Regions from separate parts of the Staphylococcus equorum genome, predicted to be linked through region 1. Evidence: riboswitches for the same ligand, from Rfam matches in the RefSeq annotation. Region 1 holds a riboswitch; each other region holds the start of a gene.
What was found. Region 1 has a riboswitch for thiamine pyrophosphate ahead of PYW44_RS08800 (ECF transporter S component). Riboswitches for the same ligand answer to the same signal wherever they lie in the genome.

Region 1 (5,614 bases):
AAAGGGTAAAACTGTTTCTGGCTTCGATTTAGATGGTCAATACTTTGTAAGTGGATTAAAAAAAGAACAAGATATATATGTGACATCTGGTGGCCGTGTCATTCTAGCTTTAGGTGAGGGAAAAGATATTGCAAGTGCAAAAGCTAAAGCGTATGAAGCAGTCGATAAAATTAAAAGCAATGCATTGTTTTATCGAAAGGATATTAGTGATAAAGCACTTAAATAGCAATTAAAGTAATTTACAAATGATTATTTTGAATTATATAAATGTAATCAAGAAAATTGAATTAGCTATCAAAAAAACGTTAAGACAAAATGGTTTAAGTTTTGTCTTAACGCTTTTTTATTTAAATTATATGGATAGTAAAGTGATTCAGTAAATACTTGAAATACGCACATCATTAATTCCTGTGATTGGAATATATTGTGCTAGGAAATATGCAACGATTAAAATAGAACTTACAACTACGATTAATAAAAGATCTTTATACGAGAAAGGTGCATAATAATAGTATGTTCTAGGTCCGTCTTTAAATCCTTTTTTCTCCATAGCAACTGACAATTGATGTGCTTTTCTAATGTTTTGACTTAGTAGCGGTATTACAAGGTGTTTTAAACGTTGAAACCCTCTATAATTACGTGAATCAATCATTTGATAGCGCATTTTCAATGATTTTCTGAGTTCGAACAATGAAGTGAACATCAAAGGTACCATTCTAATTGCTGCCATAAAGGCATAAGCTACTTTAGGTTTAACTTTGAGATGTTGCATAAGACTATAGAAAATCATGACGATTTGTGATGTGAAGGCAATTAAAATTCCAAAAAGAGAAACTGTTGTCGTACGCATTGCTAAATGTAGACCACGATATAAACTTTCGGTAGTAATTTGAATAAAGCCTAGCTTAAATATCGTGTGTGTCCCATCACCATAAAAAATCATGAATAAAGCAGATATCAAACTAAAAGTGACAGTAAAGAGTATGAAAACAAAAGTGACCTTGAATTTCAATCCATTAAATAAAAGTAGAAATATCAACATTAATAACGTTATATAGAGCATATAATCAAATTGATGTACAAAGATTACAAAGAAAAACAAAATGACTGCAATTGCTAATTTAGTAATAATGTTGACGTCATCAACAAATGAATAGTGTTTTTTCCACATCTCAAACATAAGTATCACCCTTTAATTCAGTTAATTGATGTTGATCGACATGGAGTCTACGGGTCGGATACCGTGCAATAATTTCTGAATCATGCGTCACCATTACAATCGTTTGTCCATTTTGTATACGGTTTTGGAATAATTTAATAAGGTTAAATGTATTATGGCTATCGAGACCAAAGGTAGGTTCATCAAGTAAAATAAAGTCAGAAGATGAACTTAGTGCAATAGCAACGCTTAGACGTCTTTTTTGGCCTGTAGACAGTTCAAATGGATGCTGTGTTTTAACGGCTTGTAAATTTAGTATTTCAAGCATGTTTTGAGTCTCTCGCTCAGCTTCAACAGTTGAACGGTTTTTATTCTTATATTGAATGTAAATTTCATCATATACAGAATGTGTAATAAATTGTAATTCTGGGTTTTGGTAAACTAAATACATATGCTTTGCGGCGGTTTTAATTTTTGATAGAGTATGATTGTTAAAATACATTTTTCCGTCATATTTAATTAGTTGCATCATCGATTCTAATAAGGACGTTTTGCCACTACCATTTGAGCCAGTAATGGTAATCCATTCGCCAGCATAAATGTTTAATTCTGATATGTTGATCAGTTGCTGTTTACCTCGTTTAATCAAACCGTTTTTAAATTTAAAGCTATCATCTGATTGTTGTGTAGTTGCATCATTTTGTGTTTTTGATGATGGTGGGGCGTATTGCCAAGCATTAGGATGCCAGACACCATATTCTGTTAATAGATGCTCATAGTCATGCAATATCTTATTAGGAGGTGCATCGGCTATTATGGCACCATCATAATTTAATAGAATGACACGATCAACATGTTGCCAAATATGTTCTACTTTGTGTTCTACAATTAACACAGTTTGGTCATGCCAGAATGATTTTATTTTTTGCCATAAATCCGCAGTTGCATCCACATCTAGCATTGCTGTTGGTTCATCTAAGAATAGGGTGTTTGCTTGTTGTAACAAAGTTTCTGCAATTGCTAATTTTTGCTTCATTCCACCACTCAATTGATTAATATGTTGATTTTCATCGACATTTAAATCTACTGCTGACAAGGCAGATTGAATTCGGCTTTCCATTTCATCACGTGGTACGCGCAAATTTTCTAAAACAAAAGCCAGTTCCTCATATACTTTAGGCATACAAAATTGAGTGTCTGGATCTTGAAAAATAACGCCACAATCTTCTTCAATTTGTAATTCATCATATTTCATAGGTAAATCAATTAGATTAGGAACGATACCACTTAAAACGTTTAATAACGTACTTTTACCTGAACCAGAAGGACCTAAGAGCAACACTTTTTCTTTGTTTTTTATATGAAGTGTTAAATTATCAAATATTTTATTATTACTGTTAGGGTATTTTAAGCGTAAATTTTTTGTGACTATCAACTTTATTGCTCCTTATAAATTGTCATAATCGCTCTGAGTTGCAGGTCTGAATAATTTAGTGACACCGGTTTGATCTAAGGCTTTTACAATATAGTAAGATAAAAGTCCAGCCACAACAATTCCACTTATAAGTCGAAATACGATATATAGCATAAGGTTCCAACCAGCTATTTCACCGAGATAACCGTAAGCAAAATCCAAGGGTAAAGTAGATACTGAGGCTAAGAAACCGGCCAACATTGCAACCATTGCTGAGCGAGATTTATATCTGAAAAGTGCAAAGATAAGTTCACATGCTAAACCTTGTATTAAAGCATAAATCATTGTAGCGATATCAAAACGGCCCATAACGATGGTTTCGCCGGCACCTGCAGCAAATTCAGCTAAAATAGCAATGCCTGCTTTAGGAATAATAAGATAAGCTACTATAGCTGCCATAAACCAAGCGCCGTAAGTTAGTTCTTCAAAATGTAGACCTGTAACTTGTAACGCTTTATAGACAAAATTCCAAATATTATAAATGACAGCGAAAACTACTGCTATTAATACAGTTACCAGTATCTCAGAAAGTTTTAATCCTTTGGACATATATATACTCCTCCTATATAAAAAAACGCACAACCTTCTAGAAAGGTGCGCGTTAAATACAGGCATACGGATACCATTTTTTTATAAAAGTATCGCAGTACACTTTCCTACGCTAGTTTAATCTAGATCAGGTTCAAAGGGTTTGAGGGTATACCTCATCTCAGTCACTAAACACCCCTAGTGCGAATGATTATTTAATTTAACTCTAATGTATGATTTTTAATCACTTCTGTCAAGGTTGTAAATGAAATTAATCAAAAATATTATGTATTTAAAATATATTGAGCCTTTCACTATATAAAACACTGTAAATGATTTAAGTTAGACGAAAGGTGAGGGAAGATGACATAAAACTAAAAAAGAGAGCGAAACAGTAATCAAAAATTGACTCTGTAATCTCGCTCCCACAAAGTAGAATAGCTATCAGATAACTACTACTAGTATAATAATTAAGTCTGATATGTTTATATACGTCTAATTTACGCTTTAATTAATCAAATGTATCTTGAATATTTTTTTGCGTTTCTTCGCTATTTTCTTCAGACGAATCTTTTTCATCTTTTAATTTATCTTCAGTTTCTTTAGCTTTTTCAGCTGCTTTTTTATTTAATTCTTCTTTACTCATAAACAAAACACTCCTTCATGTTTTAATCATCTATACAATATAAATACCACGAAGAAAAAGAGGTAAACAAAAGTACTTAAAAAAATGAAGGATAAAACTGTAAAATTAAAAGTAATATTAAATAAATTGTTTAGAGTAAAGGTATATGTGGAAATTTGACTATACAACTAATTTATATCATACTATAGACTTATTTATTGAAATTATTAAAGACAAGAGCTAAATGTTAATATATAATAACTTTGAGGTGAATGGTATGTCTTTTATGAAGAAACACGCTGAGATATTATATAGTTATATTATAGGCATCGTTTCGCTTTTCACAGGTCTCATCATTTTAATTAATTTACCAATGATCCATAAATTAAATGGCAAAGGTAAAATTGATTTACACATTCATAATGTATGGGATTTTATAAACGCATTTTTTGCTGAAATAATTAGGGTAATGAGCAATTACATAGGGGATTTTCCAGTAGTTAGCGCCATTTTAATAATTATATTTGGCATTGGATTAATTATGCTAGGAATTACTTTATTTAGAACAACACGATATGACTACGATATTTCAATATTCTTTTTAGTTATTGGTATTCTATTCTTTATCATAACGCTAATTTTAATGACCCAAGTTTATAGTTTTTTCGCTATTATTTTCGTAATACCATTTGTAATTCACATTGGTTATATCGTTTATAAAGATGAGTTAAATATAGAGCATAGAAAATATCATTATTTATGGATTATTTTCAGTTATGGGTTTAGTTATTTGATAACGCAATTGGTGTTATATGGAAGAATCGAAAGTGATGAAATTATACCAATCGACATCTTAAGTGTTAACACATTTTTCATAATTATGTGGCTACTGGGACAAATGTCAATTTGGAATTTCTTATTCTTAAGAAGATCATTGCCATTAACAAAACAGGAATTAGGCGAAGAAGAACCAGAATTATCAAGAACGAGTAAGGACACTGTAACGAACCAAACGATAGAACGTTGGAAGACTTTACAAGACAAAACGACAGAATTCACACGTAAAACTCGCAGAAGTGTAGATATTCAGAAAGTAAGAGATAAGAAAGATAAATTTATTGAAAAATGGAAGAACATTATTGATATACAAGAAGATGATGTTCCAAATTGGATGAAGAAACCGAAATGGATTAAACCGAGTTATGTAGAATTATTTTGTGGTGCTGTTTTATTATTCTTCACATTAATTGAATTTAATAATAGAAATTCATTATTCGTTTCTGGTAATTGGGAGATTGGCCAAACACAATATGTTATTGAATGGATAACGTTGTTCATCTTAATGATCATCATCATTATTTATATTTTAACGACATTGACGAATTATTTGAAAGGCCGATTTTATTATTTACAATTATTTATGGTAAGTTTATTGTTCTTTAAATTATTCACTGAATTTATGAATATAATGGTTCATGGGCTATTACTTTCAATTTTCATTACACCGATTCTAGTTATGATGTTAATTGCAATTGTGGTAGCGTTTATAATTAAATTGCGAGAACCTTCTAGAGATTAAGAACTTAATACTGTTGTTTGACGAACCTATCTTCCAATTGGTTGGAAGATAGGTTTTTTTATTAAAAAAGATCAATACTTAGTCAAAACGTTTGAGCTAAATGAATATTAATGATGTTACGATGTACTTGAAATGATAAAATAAGTAAGCGACAGATAAATATAAAAAAATAGTAGAAAGGCTGACATAATTTTATGAAAACTGCCACATTAAATAGAGGTAAAGAAACAAAATATTTAAATGAATATC
Region 2 (5,614 bases), 920 kb from region 1:
AGAATTTATTTTATCATACTCATAGGGAAGTAGAAAACAAAAAAAGAAATTTTTATACATTATTCAACAGTTTTTAAAAATTGTCTTACTGATTCACTTATATTTTGACTTTTAGCAATAGCCGAAATAATTGATATACCATCTGCCCCAGCATGAATTATAGATGGTGTATTATCTAAATTGATGCCACCAATCGCAACAATCGGAAAATCATTAACGTAATGTCTTAATTGTGTAATCATTTCTGGACCAACTGGCAAACTTGCATCATCTTTAGATGTCGTAGCAAACATTGGACCAACACCCATATAATCGACATATTTCAAATCAGAATTTAAGTATTCCTCAACATCACCTACACTCAGACCAATGATTTTATTTTCAAATTGTTGTGCAAATTCATTTACTTCTAAATCATTTTGCCCTACATGAATACCATCTGCATCAATATCTTTAGCTAAACTCACATCATCATTTACTATAAAAGGTACATCGTATTGATGGCACAACGAAAGTAATTGTTTTGCCATCCCCACCTTATCATCACCTACTAATGCAGTTTCCCCTTTCTCTCTATACTGAAATAGTGTTATACCTGCTTCTAAAGCTTCAGTTACAACATCAATAATCGATTCACCTTCTGCAACATCTTGCGTGCCACAAATAAAATAAAGTTTTAGCTTACTTTTATCAAACATTATTGCACCTCTTGACTGCGTATTAAATTCAAATAATCATCATATGTGACTTGATATAGGGCATTTATTAATTCAACCATAAATGTGCCAGGCCCTCGGTTAACCGAATTTTTTTCAGCTTGTTCAGCAGCAATATTATATATAGTCACTGCTTCTACCAATTGATTTAATTGTGGCTGCTGCTTGGATTCTAAAAAGCTCGCTATCGCAGCGCCTAATAAACAACCTGCACCTGTGATTTTTGCAAGCATAGGCGAACCATTAGCAAGTTTCAGAATTTTATCTTCATGCATTACAATATCTTCTTTACCTGTGATAACTATCGCTGTCCCGAATTGTGTATGAGCTTTTTTAGCAATAGTCACAGCATCCAGATTTATATCACTATCTGTACCTTTCATCTGTGTATCATTATCAATTAGTGTTAAAATTTCTGAGGCGTTACCTTTGATAACTGCTACCTTAACCTCACTTAAAAATGTCTCACAGAAATCTTTGCGGTATTGTGATGCACCTACAGCAACAGGATCAAAGACGATTGGTGTTCCAATTTGATTAGCTACCTTCGCAATTTTTAAAATGTCTGACTCTTTATCTTTAGTCAGCGTGCCAATATTAATCAGTAAAGCATTCGCGTGAGTTAACATATCTGACGCTTCCTCTGGTGCTTCACTCATTGCTGGACTTGCTCCTAAACTTAATAAGCCATTTGCTGTAAAATTTTTAACAACATCGTTTGTATAACAAATAACTAACGGGTTACTATTTCTGAGTACTTCTAAATTATTCATCATCTAATCCTACCTCTTTCATATATGCAAAATGATTAACTGGTCCTCTACCTTGACCAATTTCAGGTGTGTGTTTAATGCTTAAAGAAATGAACTGTTTTGCTTTTTTCACTGCTTCATATATTGTTTTACCTTTTGCTAATTCTGCAGTAATCACTGCCGAAAAAGTACACCCTGTACCATGCGTATGTTTTGTATCAAATCGAGGTTCTTCAAAAGTATATACATTTTCATTAGTGAATAAATAATCTTTAGCGAAGTCTAAATCCTCTGAATGTCCACCTTTGATAACAACACCTTTACTGCCAATTTCATTAATGAAAATGTCGCCTGCTTTATAAATTGATGATTCGTCTTGTATCGTTAATCCTGTTATTTCCTCTGCTTCGGGCAAGTTTGGTGTTGCCACAGTAGCATAAGGCAATAGAATATTTTGCAAGTCAGCTTTAGCATCCTCATCCATCAACGAGTCACCACTTTTAGCTAACATTACAGGATCTATTACATAAGGAATCTCTGGATATTGCTTTAAATAATATTGTATTAATTCCATCATTTCTTTTGAAGCTATCATGCCTGTTTTCAGCGCATGAGGTAACTCATCATCAAAGATACTTTCTAATTGCTCGGATAACCAACTTGTTTCTATGTTATGAATATGTTGAACGCCTTTTGTGTTTTGCGCTACGATACTCGTTATCGCAGCCATACCGTATACGCCACAAGCATGAAATGATTTTAAATCTGCCATGACACCTGCGCCACCCGTTGGGTCAGTGCCTGCTATAGTTAAAGCAATTTTAGGTTTATTCATTATTAACCCCTCCATAAAGCCATTCTTCTTCAATGAATGACATATTAAAAAATTTGCGTTCATGAACTGTACTCTGTAAGAAACAATCTTTGATGTCAGCTTTCTCTTGTTTTGTGCAATTTTGTGTCAATTTATCCATTAAATTATCAAAAATATGCACAAGTTCATCCATTTCGGTACTATAAAATTCAAACCATTTTGCCAAAATAGAATCGGTATTTAAAGTATGGTCTTGTAACGCTTGTTGTGCAATAACTTGATATACGTATGGACAAGGCGCCATGGCAGCAATTGTGTATGCTGCATTTTCTTTAGCAAAAGCATTAAAATACATGTGTTTAATATAATGATCGCCGCTCGGTGGCCAAACTTTCACTTGTACAATTTCATTGTAAGGTTCATTTACATATTCAGCTAATATTTCGTGTGCCGCTACTTCTCCATCAACAATAAATTGTATCTGTTCAACTAAAAATTTTACATCTTCCATTTGCTCCATTTTAGGTATGAGTAATGCGTAAATATTAGCAAACTCTTTTAAATAAGATGCATCTGCTCTTAAATAAAATTTAGTAGCATCCTTAGATAAATGACCTTGTAACATTTCTTGTATAAATGGGTCATTATAAATGTCATCAATAATTGGCTTGGCATCTATTTTTAATTCTTTTGAAAATAACACGTTAAGTCCTCCTAAATATTAAAAAACTACATTCCAAGTAAGAATGTAGTTAATTAATAGAAAGGCTAAGCAATTCAATTATAAATTAAACTACTTTCCTACGTTGGCATTAACCAAATCAGGTCGTAAGGGTCTGAACTAAATCATCTCAGCCATAAAGGCTCCCCTAGTAGATTTTCATATATTATTTCTTTAAACATAACAAATGTAGTGTGACATTGCAAAAGAACGTACTTCAATGAAGCGTCTATGTTGTAAATATTATAGCGATGACACAGTAACTACAAGCTGTAGTTGTATTAGTGGAAATCGTGGACAAAAAAATGCCAACAAAGTCGGTGACTTTATTGGCATACGTTTATAGTATTTATAGTTAATTACTGACTAAATTATGCAGTAACCCATTGTGAAGCGCCAACTTCATTATAAAGTTTAACTGCTGCAGCATCTTGTACTGATTCAGGTGCTTCTGTTGGAGATACACCTTGGTAAGCTGCTGGAGCTACTGAATCCCAAGTGCTTTGTAAGAATTGATATTTACCTGCTGCACCTGATGATGGGTTAACAGCTTTAAGATCGCCGCCTGATTCACGTTGAGCGATTGCTTGTAAATGAGAGTTAACATTTACTGATGAACCACTTGAAGCTTCACTTGAGCTTGATTCTTTTGAAGTAGATTCTTGTTGTGGTTGTTGAGTTGCTTCAGTTTTTGGTGCTTCTTGTTGAGCTGGTTCTGCAGCTTGTTCAGCTGGTGCTGATTGTTGTGCTGGCTCTGCTGCTTGTTCAGCTGGTGCTTCTTGTTGAGCAGGTGCTTCAGTTGAGCCTCCGCCAAAGCTCCAGCTAAAGTTTGTACCATCTGATTCAAAGCTATAGTCTGTACCATTATAATTGAAATCTATGTCATAAGCGCCTTCTTGTACAGGTGCTTCATTTAATTGTTCTGAGTTTGATTGAGCTAATTGAGCTAATTCTGCTTTGTCTACGCCTTGTTCTGAAGCGTCAGCTGAATTTGCTGCTCCTGTTACGCCTAATCCTAGTGCTAAAGTTGATGCGATTACTGTTTTTTTCATTGTTAAAAAGTCCTCCTATAAGGTGATTAATTTATTTTATGATTAATTTGCAAGTACAACTATATCATTCAAAAGTTCTTTGTAGGTTACAGTGAAATAAAAAAACAAACCTTTTTTTTACAACCTAATTACATCACCAATACTCATTTTTATGTATATTTAAGCATATAAGTACTACCATGATAACCTTTTGTACTATAATTGACTTTATATCCTTGTAATATTTTCGTAATTAAACTGATTATTCTGTATTATGTAAATGCTATAAATCGCATTTTCAAGAAGTTTTGTGAATTGAATTTTACAGTACTTTTACGTTCACTTATTTTTTAGATGTATATATGGATAGATATAATATGTAAAGCTATTCCTCTAGATTGGGCATTATTAAGAGGAATAGCCTGAAAGAAGTATAATTGATAGTAGGATTTAATGTATATTAATTGGAATAGTTTAATGTGGGATAAGTTTTAAGTGGGAGTTTTATACAATTTCGTATATATCATTTTCTTGAATATTAATTTCGTTGAATGATTCATGATCTTGCTCTAATGGGAATGGTTCAAAAAGTTCATCCGTTTCATTTTTAGTTCGTGGAGACATGAATTTAATTGTTTCGATATAAATTTCTGATACAAAATGCATCTGTCCTTCTTTTTCAAATTTACGTGATTGCATTTGTCCAGTAATACCTACAAGTGATCCTTGATTGATATACTTTTCAATATTGTCAGCAATTTTACCAAATGCTTTACAATACAAATAATCACAGACTGTATTTTGATCTTTATCTTTATAATTTCTATTTACTGCTACACAAAAGGTAGCTAACTTCTTCCCCTCCTTTTCATAAATTTTGGGATCTTTTGTTAATCTTCCTACAATGACGATGTTATTTATCATAGGTCACCTCCTTTGTGTTTTAATCATAATTAAATTTATAAATTGAGTCAAAACTCATATTTTCATAAACCAAAAAGTAAATTACTACTAATTTCTACAAATTTCACCTTTCTCTTTTGAAATTACGTTATAATGATTATATAAATGCAATTATAGTAGATTTTAAATTAATCAATTGGATGTGAAGACGATGAAAACATTTAAAGCCGTTCGATTTCAAATCGTATCAGAAAATGGCGGAGTTACTGAATATGAATTAGAAGATGGAGTCATTATAAATAAAGAAAATAGTGGTACTGGCTGGTTGCTTGAAATCGTCATTTCAGACTTCCATTATGAAACCATGAAACAATATATGAATAATGAAGATCTCTTAGATATTCGTGTTGTCATTACACGTCCAGCTAATGACCCTGCGCTATTTGACGCAACAATAAAAAATATTAGCCAATTAGATGACACTATTTCTGTAGTATTTGAATGTCACATCTATACTTTGAGACAAGTTTATGCAGAAAGCTTATTAGAACAGTTGATTGATGAAGGCTTAACTGGTGAAGAACTGAAAAAATCATTTAATCGTATGATGCAATCTAAACCAAGACTTAAAGATGAAAAATTCGAAAAGTAAAGTAAATATTAAACACAAAAATGCC
Region 3 (5,614 bases), 150 kb from region 1:
TGAAATTTCATCAGTGACTAAATATTCACGGATTCTTTCATCGTAGCCTTCATAATGCCCGCAAATAAATACTAAGTGCTCTGCCTGACTGAGTTCATTAGCAATTGCTTGAGTAAAGGGACGACCTTGAGGGCACATTAAAATGACCCTTGTGTCTTCTGTTCGCTCAATACTATCCATTGCATTGAATATCGGTTCCGGCTTTAACACCATCCCCTGACCGCCTCCAAATGGGTAGTCATCCACTTGATTATGTTTGTTTTCAGCAAAGTGTCTAAAATCCACTGTATTTACTTGTAGCAAATCTTTTTCTTGGGCTCGTTTTAAAATAGATTGGTTTAAAACACCTTCAAACATGCCAGGAAATAATGTTAAATAGTCGATTCTCATTAATCTAATAATCCTTCCATAGGCGTGATTTGAATACGTCTACCTTCTACATCAATCTCTTTGACCACATCCGCGATATAAGGAATGAGGTATTCTTTGTCGCCTTTGACTACCCACACATCGTTTGCACCTGTTTCAAATATCTCAATCACACGACCAATTGGAGTATCTTCATTAAAAACGGTACAGCCAATGATATCTGAATAATAAAATTCATGTTCTCCAAGTTCTATTTCTTCATGATCACGTTCTTGTAAAAGTGTTTCACCTTTTAGGTACTCGATATCATTAATGTTATTGATACCTTCAAACGTAAGCATATGCAGTCCTTTATGCATACGATATGAAGCAATTTTAAATTCAAGTGGCGCTTTATCTTTACGTGCTATTTCAACTATTTCTCCTGGTTGAAAACGTTTATCTGTAAAATCAGAATTAGACTTTATTTTCACTTCACCTTTAATGCCATGTGTATTAACAATTTTTCCAACTTCAACTTTCATATATGTGCCTCCGATAAATGTATCTTATAAGTGTTGTGTAATTTTTATGTATTATTTAATTATTATAACATGTATAAATCTAACATAGTAATACATTCCTCAATAGAAAATTTTCTTATTCTCAACTATGTTAAAGCACTGATTATAATATTTTCCATTAAAAAAAGAGCACCTAAACGGTACTCTTACAAACACTATATTTGTTTAATAAGTTTAAAACTTATTTTTGGTCGTCGAATTTTTTCAAAATACCTTCTCTTGATAAGATATTGTGAACTGTATCAGTCGGTTTAGCACCGTCTTTTAACCATTTAAGTGCTGATTCTTCGTCGATTTTAACTTCTGCTGCATTTACATTGTTAGGGTTGTAAGTACCGATTTGTTCGATAATACGACCGTCACGTGGTGCACGAGCATCTGCAACTACGATACGATAGAATGGATTTCTTTTTGAGCCTAAACGTGTTAAACGAATTTTAACTGCCATTTATATTCTCTCCTTTTAATTTCATAAGTATTTATTTTCTACAAGAAATAATGATACCAGTTCTTCTAATATTTGTAAAGAGGTTATCCTTTACCAATTTTAAAAAATCATTTTTTCTCATCAATTACCTATTAAATAACGCGCTTTTGTCAATTTCCTCTTTTCACGCACTTTACACCACTATGATATGCCTTGTCTTATATTAAGTCTCTTGACATCTATATTTAAAAGCTATACATTGAGATTAAATTAAATAAGCACATGCACTAGGGGTGTTTTTAACTGAGATGAGTACAACTCAAACCCTTTGAACCTGATCTAGCTGAAACTAGCGGAGGAAAGTGTGAAAGATTTTATATCCTATATTCAAGGGGCAATCTTGCCTTTTTGCAATATTACTATTCTATCATTTCTAATACACAACTTTCTATAGTGAGGGTTGTGTATTTTTTTAATTTTACTTTTTAAAATTTTAGGAGTGAAAGTTATGAATAAAACTATTTTAGTAACTGGTAGTAGTAGAGGCTTAGGTGCAACGATTGCAAAAACATTATCGCAACAAGGGTACAATATTATAATCAATTATTACAAAAATAAATCGTTAGCAGAAGATCTTGTTTCTGACATCGGCTCTGACCATGCAATTGCCATTCAAGCTGATGTCACAAATAGAAATGATATTGACCACTTAATTGAACAAGCTACCCAATATTTCGGGAAAATTGATGTCGTGATTAACAATGCATTAGTAGGTTTTAAGTTTGATCCTACACAGCAGAAATCATTTGCAGAGTTAGCATGGGATGATTATCAACAACAGATAGATGGCACTTTAAAAGCTGCCTTCAATGTAACACAAAGTGTCATGCCCCAATTTTTGGAAAGACAGCAAGGCATTATTATTTCTATCGGGACAAATTTATATCAAAATCCCGTTGTACCTTATCATGAATATACAACTGCAAAAGCAGGATTAATTGGCTTTACTCGTAATATTGCTGCCGAGCTTGGTAAATTTGGTATTAGAGCTAATGTCGTGTCAGGAGGTCTGTTAAAAACAACTGACGCAAGTGCTACAACCACGACTGAAGTATTTGACATGATTGCACAAACAACACCGCTTAAACGAGTGACTTCGCCACAAGACATTGCAAACATGGTTGCATACTTAGCTTCTGAACAAGCTAATGGTATAACAGGACAAAATTTCACAGTTGATGGTGGCTTAACAATGAATTAACAAATTAAAATTAGGAAGTGCTTTCTATGTCTGATAAAAATCAAAAACAACTTAATATTGGCGTTTTATTATATGCTTGTGGTCATCACCAAGCTGCGTGGTTAATGCCGAACTCTAGTGTGTCACGTATCGGTGAAATTACTTATTATCAGGAATTAGCTCAACTTGCTGAAAAGGGACTATTCGACGCAGTATTTTTCGCGGACAATCAATCTTTTCCTGCGAAATCTTCTACTGATATGCCGGCATTTTGGTTCGATCCTATCGTCAGTTTATCTGCTATTGCTCATGTGACAACACATATTGGACTTGTCGCAACAATTTCAAGTACATTCTCAAATCCTTTTACCGCATCTAGACAGTTGCTCAGTCTAGATCATCTTTCAAATGGACGTATAGGTTGGAATCTTGTCACCTCTATGACAGATTTAGAAGCTTTAAATCACAGTATGGAAATGCTCCCTGATCATAATGAACGCTATGAAATTGCTGCTGAATTTGCAAAAGTGATGAATCGGTTATTCACATCTTGGGATAAAAAACATTTTTTACATGATCGAAAGAATAAAAAAATTATTAATGATGATGACATTAATGCTATTAATCATCATGGTAAACATTTCAAAGTTAAAGGACCATCAACAACGCCAAGTAGTCCACAAGGTCGTCCAGTAGCTATGCAAGCTGGTGCATCTTCACAAGGTATTGCTTTAGCAACTCAATATGCAGATGCAGTGTATTCAGTATCCTGGAACTTTAAACAAGCACAAGCTTTTCGAGAAAAGCTCGATCAACAATTACAATTATCAAAAAACAATAGTAGATATATCAAAATTTTTCCCGGTCTAGTTACATATGTCGCTGAAACTTATGAAAAAGCCTATGCTAAGAAAGAAAAGTTAGACAAAGCCTTACCGGTGGAAACCGCATTAAAACAATTAAGTTTCTTTATTCAACAAGATTGTCAAAACTGGGAGTTAGATGAACCCGTGCCACCCCTGCCTCCTGTAGAAGATTTTACAGGACCAGTTGGCCGTTACGAAACAATATTGGAAATTATTCGTGATACTCATCCAACTGTAAGAGAACTACTCGGTTACTTAAATGCTGGTGGCGGGCATTTCACCTTGATTGGTACTCCTGAAGATATCGTAGATCAAATGGAGTACTGGTTACTAAGTGGTGTAGCCGATGGTTTTAATTTGATGCCGCCTGTCTTTCCAGATAGTTTAGAGGATTTCGTAGCATTGATTGTACCAGAATTACAAAAAAGAAATTTATACAGAACAACTTATGATGGTCATACTTTCCGTGATCATTTGGGATTAGAAAAAATTTAATCATTCTTCAAATAATATAATTGACGAGAAACCAGAACGGTAATTTGTCTAAGAATCATTACAGAACGAAGACAAACCAAATGACCTTACATCATTTGGTTTTTTAATAAGTCTTAATTTTTAGGATTTATGGCAAGACAAATCAGCGTCGTATTTATAGATTTTTTATTCCTCTACACTTTCTCATATCATATCTTTAGTATCTTCAAATCTTCTTTCAATTGTTTGAGACCACAATTTTCACTAATTCTATTATACATTTGTTTTTTATTTACCTTTATATAAGTTGCATCAATAAATAACGATAAATGATTTATTAAATTCATTTTATTTGAAATGTGGCAGTGGGTTGGGCGGACTCCTGTGGAAAAGTATTAATCGAAGAATACAGGCTGATACTATTAACTAAGGAAAGAAAGCACAAAAAAATGCCAACAAAGTCATAGACTTTGTCGACACTATGGAACGATTTGTCTAAGCATCGTTGTTTTGGTTTTTATTATTTATAGTTATACAAAATTTATGATTTTAGAATGGTAAGTTCATGCCATTCATCATATTTTCCATTTGTTTGCGTTTGCCTTTTTTGCCTTTACCGCCACCGGAAAATTGTTTCATCATTTTTTTCATATCAGTGAATTGTTTCATTAATCTATTGATTTCTTGCACTGAACGTCCTGAACCTTTAGCAATACGTTTTTTACGAGAAACATTTAAAGTTTCAGGTTTGTTACGCTCATTAGGCGTCATGGATTGAATGATGGCTTTAATATGATCAATTTGCTTATCGTCCATATTCATATTTTCAATGCCTTTCATTTTGTTCATGCCAGGAATCATTTTCATAATGTCATCAAGAGGTCCTAAACTTTTAACTTGGTCTAATTGTTCTAAGAAATCTTCCAATGTAAACGAAGATGTACGCATTTTCTTTTCTAAGTCTTTTGCTTTATCTTCATCCACATCTGTTTGTGCTTTTTCAATTAAACTCAATACATCTCCCATACCTAATATACGAGATGCCATACGTTCAGGATGGAATGCTTCTAAGCCATCTAGTTTCTCACTCATACCTACAAATTTAATCGGTTTTTGAGTAACTGATCTGATTGAAAGTGCAGCACCACCACGTGTATCACCGTCTAATTTTGTTAATGTTACGCCAGATAATTCTAATTGAGAATCAAAAGATTCTGCAACATTCACAGCATCTTGACCTGTCATCGCATCAACAACTAACATAATTTCATCTGGTTTCGTAATTTCTTTTACATCGCTTAATTCTTGCATTAATGCTTCATCAACGTGTAAACGACCAGCAGTATCAATAATAACAAAATCTAAATGCGCTTCTTTTGCATGTGCGATTGCATTTTCAACGATTTGTTGTGGCTTAACTTGATCGCCTTCACTATAAACTGGAATGTCGATTTGTTTACCTACTGTTTGCAATTGATCAATTGCCGCAGGACGATAAATATCTGCCGCTACCAATAATGGCTTTTTATTATATTTTTTACGCATTAATAATGCTAATTTACCAGCAGTGGTAGTCTTACCAGCACCTTGTAAACCAACCATCATCACTACAGTTGGCGGCTTGTTAGCCATTTTAATCGTAGCATTTTCCCCTCCCATAAGTTGGGTGAGTTCT

Region 2: another riboswitch for thiamine pyrophosphate. It lies ahead of tenA (thiaminase II); the one in region 1 lies ahead of PYW44_RS08800 (ECF transporter S component).
Region 3: another riboswitch for thiamine pyrophosphate. It lies ahead of PYW44_RS08070 (3-oxoacyl-ACP reductase); the one in region 1 lies ahead of PYW44_RS08800 (ECF transporter S component).

The regions. Positions count from the first base shown of each region.
Region 1 covers NZ_CP118982.1:1,823,327-1,828,940, reverse strand. Annotated here, with positions in the region: gene purD (phosphoribosylamine--glycine ligase) at 1-226, shown strand, start outside; gene PYW44_RS08810 (energy-coupling factor transporter transmembrane component T family protein) at 374-1,180, opposite strand; gene PYW44_RS08805 (ABC transporter ATP-binding protein) at 1,173-2,594, opposite strand; gene PYW44_RS08800 (ECF transporter S component) at 2,607-3,182, opposite strand; TPP riboswitch at 3,270-3,371, opposite strand; gene graF (glycopeptide resistance-associated protein GraF) at 3,673-3,807, opposite strand; gene auxA (lipoteichoic acid stability factor AuxA) at 4,064-5,365, shown strand; gene PYW44_RS08785 (class I SAM-dependent rRNA methyltransferase) at 5,560-5,614, shown strand, end outside.
Region 2 covers NZ_CP118982.1:900,215-905,828, reverse strand. Annotated here, with positions in the region: gene thiE (thiamine phosphate synthase) at 60-698, opposite strand; gene thiM (hydroxyethylthiazole kinase) at 698-1,489, opposite strand; gene thiD (bifunctional hydroxymethylpyrimidine kinase/phosphomethylpyrimidine kinase) at 1,482-2,303, opposite strand; gene tenA (thiaminase II) at 2,296-2,985, opposite strand; TPP riboswitch at 3,064-3,163, opposite strand; gene PYW44_RS04245 (transglycosylase family protein) at 3,375-4,055, opposite strand; gene PYW44_RS04240 (single-stranded DNA-binding protein) at 4,539-4,958, opposite strand; gene PYW44_RS04235 (YwpF-like family protein) at 5,149-5,589, shown strand.
Region 3 covers NZ_CP118982.1:1,668,850-1,674,463, forward strand. Annotated here, with positions in the region: gene trmD (tRNA (guanosine(37)-N1)-methyltransferase TrmD) at 1-390, opposite strand, end outside; gene rimM (ribosome maturation factor RimM) at 390-893, opposite strand; gene rpsP (30S ribosomal protein S16) at 1,114-1,380, opposite strand; TPP riboswitch at 1,639-1,737, shown strand; gene PYW44_RS08070 (3-oxoacyl-ACP reductase) at 1,868-2,620, shown strand; gene PYW44_RS08075 (NtaA/DmoA family FMN-dependent monooxygenase) at 2,647-3,960, shown strand; gene ffh (signal recognition particle protein) at 4,489-5,614, opposite strand, start outside.